2 linked regions of the Saccharicrinis fermentans DSM 9555 = JCM 21142 genome follow. The protein of the gene in region 2 interacts with the protein of the main gene of each other region in a pairwise test. Links are inferred from orthologs where the notes say so. Each region holds a gene or a part of one and is shown on either strand. Other genes may lie near its edges.

Region 1 (3,008 bases), 1.2 Mb from region 2 along the record:
TGAATAAATTGTTCGTTAAAATAGATATTAGCATATGAGCGATAATAAAGATGTGAGCCTGGAAAGTTTGGGCGAATTCGGTTTGATAGACCATCTAACCAGTCAAATTGAAATAAAAAATGAAAGCACCTTGAAAGGTATAGGTGATGATGCGGCTGTGCTTGATTATAAGGGAAAACAGACTGTGGTTACCACTGATCTCTTACTGCAAGGAATACACTTCGATTTGGTATATACACCCTTAAAACACCTTGGTTATAAGGCTGTTATGGTTAATTTGAGTGATGTATATGCCATGAACGCGATTCCTAAACAAATAACGGTTTCATTGGGGCTGAGTTCCAAAGTAACGCTTCCTTTTGTAGAGCAGTTATATGAGGGTATTCAGTTGGCCTGCGATAAGCATCATGTTGATTTAATAGGTGGGGATACTACTACTTCATTAACTGGTTTAACGATTAGTGTAACAGCTATTGGGGAAGCGGGTAGTGAAGATATTGTATATCGCAGTGGAGCAAAACCTAACGATTTAATCTGTGTTACAGGAGACTTGGGAGGTGCTTATATGGGGTTGCAGGTGCTTGAGAGAGAAAAAAGAGTGCACGAAGGAAACTTGAAAGTTCAACCCGACTTATCTGGCTATGATTATATTTTGGAGCGTCAGTTGAAGCCTGAAGCTCGTAGGGATTTGATTGAGTTTTTAAAAGAAATAGGGGTTAAACCCACCGCAATGATTGATATCTCAGATGGTCTTTCGTCAGAGATATTGCACATATGTAAGCAATCTAATACTGGGTGTCGTATTTATGAAAATAAAATACCCATTGATCATGTGACTTCTTTAATGGCTGAAGAGATCAATATGAATCCTACCATTGCGGCCTTAAACGGAGGAGAAGACTATGAATTACTTTTTACAATTTCCATGGCCGACTATGAAAAATTTTCCAAAGAAACAGATTTGAAAATATATACTATTGGACATATCACCGAAGAGAGTAAAGGTAAGATTCTGGTATCAAACAGCGATCAGGAAATAGCGTTGCAAGCACAAGGGTGGAATATGGGTAGTCATCATTAATCAGTCCTGTGGTCTTTGAATTTTTTAGACCACTGTAAAACGATAATCAATAACCGAAATGTACGAATATATAAAGGGGCACATCATAGAATCAAGTCCGGCGCACTGTGTGGTAGAAAATAATGGACTGGGGTATTTTATTAATATTTCTGTGAATACTTATACCAAGCTCCAGAATCAAAAGGAAATTCAGCTTTATCTGTATGAACAAATTCGAGAAGATGTTCATAATTTGTATGGTTTTTATGATACTTCGGAGCGTAGTATTTTTATTCATTTGATTTCAGTTAGTGGCATAGGAGCAAATACGGCGCGTATGATGCTGTCGTCCAGTACGCCGGCTGAAATACAAGAGGCTATTCTTACTGGAAATGTGAATTTACTGAAAGGAATTAAAGGAATTGGTGCTAAAACAGCCCAACGAATTATTGTGGATCTGACAGATAAATTGGGTAAAGATCCGGTGGATCAAAAAATATTTGCAGATGTGAACAATACAATAAAAGAAGAGGCGTTATCTGCTTTAGTGATGTTAGGTTTTATGAAGGGGGGCGCACAAAAAGTAATTGATAAAATATTAGCAGCAGAACCTGATAGCAAAGTGGAAGATGTGATTAAAAAATCACTAAAAATGTTGTAAGAATAGCCTAGAGAATATATCTGCTCAAACCAATAGTAACCAGTACAATGCATAAAAACTTGAACAAAGTTTTTCCATATATTTTGACGAGCGTGTTAACATTCATATTAATTGTTGGCACAAGTTTTTCGGGTACTGATACCAATTATTTGGTAGGGGGAGGTGACAAGGCCATGGTACAACAACCTGATTCGCTAAAAAAAACGACGCGTTTTGAGCCGATAGCGAAAGATAGTAATAATCCCTTTCTGAATCCGGATCAGCAAAAAGGGATCGTCCTTCCTGATGCTGAGAATTTGCAGTATACCACTGAGTATGACCCCAAGACGGGCAAGGTTTATTTGTACCGTAAGATGGGTAATATGAACGTTAGGCTACCTTATTCAATGACTTTGGAGGAGTATTTGGATAAGGAAAGACGTCGTTCAATGCTGTCGTATTGGGAGTCTAGGGCTAGAGAGACTGAAGAAGATGGTGAATTTAGTATTTTTAAGCCGAATGCAGTATTGGGAGGGGAATTAGATAACCTTTTTGGTAGTGACCTGATCAGTATAAAACCGCAGGGAGCAGCCGAGTTAACTATTGGTATCTCAAATAATAAAACAGAAAACCCAACATTACAGGAAAATCTTAGAAATACCACTACATTTGATTTTCAGGAAAAAATTCAAATGAATATCCAGGGTAATATTGGTGATAAGCTTAAGCTTGGAATCAATTATAATACCGAGGCTACCTTTGAATTTGAAAATGAGATGAAACTAGAGTATGAGGGCAAAGAAGATGATATTATTCAATCTATTGAGGCAGGAAATGTCTCCATGCCCTTGCCTGGTACTCTTATTACAGGTAGTCAGAGCCTCTTCGGGGTAAAGGCGGAGTTGCAGTTCGGGAAATTAAATGTCACATCTGTCTTTTCTCAACAAAAAGGTGAGACATCGGTGATGGATATTGAAGGGGGAGCTCAGCAACAGGAGTTTGAACTGGCCATTAACGAGTATGATAAAAATAGGCACTTTTTCCTGTCTAACTATTTTAGAGACTTATATAACGACGCACAAAAGTACTACCCTATGGTTTCACAAATTAATGTGAGTAGGGTGGAGGTATGGATTACCAATAGGGCTGGCGATTATGACGAGGCAAGAAATATTCTTGCTTTTATGGATATTGGTGAAACTGGTGATAATTTATATAACACAACAGAATGGGGAGCTGCTGTTTCTGTAGCCCCGGATAATGATGCAAACGGTTTATATCAAAAAGTAACCAGTACCTATGGTGCCG
Region 2 (2,987 bases):
TTATTGACGTAACAGGAGAGGAGCCGATTGAGTATAAGGGATACGTTCCTCCACGGTCAGTGGTGATACCAGGAAGCTACACTAAAAAATTCCCGGCAGGCGATTTTCAAGTTCCTGCAGCATTAATTATCGGAAAACGTAAGGAATCTACTGATAAGAAAACCTCATTGAATGATGCCCTTCGTGAAAATAACGTGGCTGTGTAAGTTAAAAATAAGGATATGGAAGATGGGAGATAAAAAGGCGATAGCTGGTCTGTCATCTTCTGTCTCTTCTATTTAAAATCCAACGCATGATTGACGATATAAAGAGAGCCGTTGAAGTATTGCAACAAGGAGGCTTGATACTTTATCCCACTGATACCATATGGGGTATAGGTTGTGATGCGACTAATGTGGAGGCTGTTAAAAAAGTTTACCGACTGAAAAGGAGAGAAGATAGTCAAAGTATGTTGGTGCTGCTGGATAAGGATGCCAAGCTAAACTCTTATGTGACTGAAGTGCCAGAACTGGCATGGGATCTGATTGATCTTAGTACGAAGCCAACCACTATTATCTATCCCAACGCTAAAAATTTGGCTGAAAACCTTTTGGCAACAGACAAGAGTATTGGTATTCGCATAAGTAAAGAAGAATTCTCTCAGAAACTTTGTGAGCGGTTCAAAAAGCCTATTGTTTCAACCTCGGCCAATATAAGTGGAGAACCCGCACCTGCCCATTTTGCCGATATCACGGCGGATATTATAAATGGAGTGGACTATGTGGTAGGCTTTAGACAAGATGATAATTGTAAAGCTGTTCCTTCGAGCATCATAAAACTGGAGGTTAATGGACAGGTAAAAGTAATTAGAGAATGAGTGAAGAAAATATAGACTTCCGTCATCAAGATTCTATTCAAATACGTTTTAATGATATTGATGGTTTGGGGCATGTGAATAACACCACCATACAAGAATATTTTGATTTGGGACGTTTGGGATATTTCAATAAGGTGTTTGATAATAATGTTAACTGGTCCCGATTTGGAGCTGTAGTTGCTTCCATTAAAACAGACTTTTTAGCTCCTGTTTTTCTTAAAGAATCGCTGGTTGTGAAAACCAAAGTGAAAATGATAGGAGATAAGAGTATGCAACTAATACAACATATTACCGACAGTGAGGGGGTAATAAAAGCTACTTGTAGTTCGGCAATGGTAGGTTATGACCCTAATACGCACACATCCCGTGTGATTCCGGAAGATTGGAGGAAGCGTATTGGAGATCTGGAGGGATGGGAGTAAAAAACACCCTTACGAAACGACTTTATTTTTTAAGGCGATTGGGATTTTTTCCGATAAATTCTTTCCAACTCTTCACCGATTTACCGGTGTTTAAAGATTGGTTTTGAAAGAAATGGCATAAGGCCGCAGCAACTCCATCGGTGGCATCCAGGTATTTAGGTGTTGTTTCTATTTTAAGATATTGAGAAAGGATGCGAGCTACCTGTTCTTTACTGGATGCGCCATTTCCTGTGATAGCCTGTTTGATTTTTAGAGGGGCATATTCAAATACAGGAATGTCTCGTGATAGTGCAGCTGCCATTGCAACGCCTTGGGCACGTCCTAGTTTTAGCATCGACTGTACATTTTTACCGAAGAAAGGAGCCTCAATCGCCAATTCGTCCGGATGGTAATGATCACAAAGTCGAACGATGGTTTCGTATATCTTTTTTAGCTTGATATAATGATTGTCGTATTTTTTTAGTTCGACAACGCCCATGGAGACCAAAGATGGTTTGTTGCCAACTATCTTTAGAATACCATACCCCATTACGGTGGTACCTGGGTCAATGCCTAAAATAATACGTTCTTTAATCACAAGGTAAATTATAATGACTTTAATATAGTGCTGAAATATAGGACATCTTGTCCAAATTCAGAGCTCATTTGTCCCAATACCATGGGAGATTGCTTGTGGATGGTTTCTAGATCGGAGGGAGTGCTTACTTTGCATTGCACAGATACGGTTCTTTCGTCTTTGTTTTCGCTTGTCATTACCTCGTATGTTCCGATGTCGCACATGGGTATCATATTCTTGGTGAGTGGCTTATATGTGTTGTTCAGCCATTGTTCCCATTGTTGAAATTTACTTGCCTGGATAACAAAAGTAGTATTAAATACAAACATTTATTTTAGCTGTTAATTAAAAAAAAGGAAAGCTTTTTCAACAGTAAAATCGTTTGTTACTCTTGAAAAAGCATTTCAATAATTTTGGGGGTGAACCCTGTTATTTTATCATGTCAAAGCCACAATAAGGGACCAAAACATCTGGTATTTTAATTCCTTCGGCTGTTTGGTTGTTTTCTAATAAAGCGGCCAGAATACGAGGCAAGGCCAGCGCACTTCCGTTTAATGTATGTACCAATTCCGGTTTTTTCATGTCCTTACCTTTGTATCTGCATTTTAGACGGTTAGCCTGATAACTTTCAAAGTTGGATACGGAGCTGACCTCCAGCCATCGTTCTTGTGCTGCAGAAAATACTTCGAAATCAAATGTTAAAGCCGATGTAAAGCTGATATCACCTCCACATAATCTTAAGATACGATATGGCAATCCTAGTTTGTTTACCAATCCTTCGACGTGTGCTACCATACTTTTGAGTGCTTCATAAGATTTTTCGGGATGCGAGATTTGTACGATCTCCACTTTGTCGAATTGGTGTAGTCTGTTCAGGCCTCTCACATCAGCGCCCCATGAACCAGCTTCTCTTCTAAAGCATGGTGTGTAGGCCATGTTCTTGATGGGTAGGTCATCTTCCTTCACTACTTCATCGCGGTACATATTGGTTACTGGAACTTCAGCTGTGGGTATCAGGTATAAATTATCAGCGGTTGCATGATACATCATTCCCTCCTTATCGGGCAATTGGCCTGTACCAAAACCAGAATCTTCGTTCACAACAATTGGAGGAAGTACTTCTTGGTAACCGGCTTTCTCTCCTTCATCTAAG

The links. Proteins that work in one complex are often made in the same cells at the same time.
Region 1: the proteins of ruvC (region 2) and ruvA interact in binary tests that used the Escherichia coli proteins (3 or more experiments, as listed by UniProt). The link is inferred for Saccharicrinis fermentans DSM 9555 = JCM 21142 from one-to-one orthologs.

What each region holds. Positions count from the first base shown.
Region 1 is NZ_KI912107.1:3,119,455-3,122,462, reverse strand. Bases 1-2,930 are described here. They hold ruvA (Holliday junction branch migration protein RuvA), read left to right. Parts: upstream 1-1,139; coding sequence 1,140-1,721; downstream 1,722-2,930. Other genes in these bases: sov (T9SS outer membrane translocon Sov/SprA), read left to right, coding at 1,814-2,930; thiL (thiamine-phosphate kinase), read left to right, coding at 35-1,081. In the rest of the region: more of sov, read left to right, coding at 2,931-3,008. UniProt on the Escherichia coli protein: The RuvA-RuvB-RuvC complex processes Holliday junction (HJ) DNA during genetic recombination and DNA repair.
Region 2 is NZ_KI912107.1:4,363,898-4,366,884, reverse strand. The notes cover bases 79-2,987. They hold ruvC (crossover junction endodeoxyribonuclease RuvC), read right to left. Parts: upstream 1,856-2,987; coding sequence 1,301-1,855; downstream 79-1,300. Other genes in these bases: serS (serine--tRNA ligase), read right to left, coding at 2,264-2,987; CYTFE_RS0117755 (DUF4286 family protein), read right to left, coding at 1,864-2,163; CYTFE_RS0117765 (acyl-CoA thioesterase), read left to right, coding at 853-1,278; CYTFE_RS0117770 (L-threonylcarbamoyladenylate synthase), read left to right, coding at 293-856; CYTFE_RS0117775 (2,3,4,5-tetrahydropyridine-2,6-dicarboxylate N-succinyltransferase), read left to right, coding at 79-206. Also shown: more of CYTFE_RS0117775, read left to right, coding at 1-78.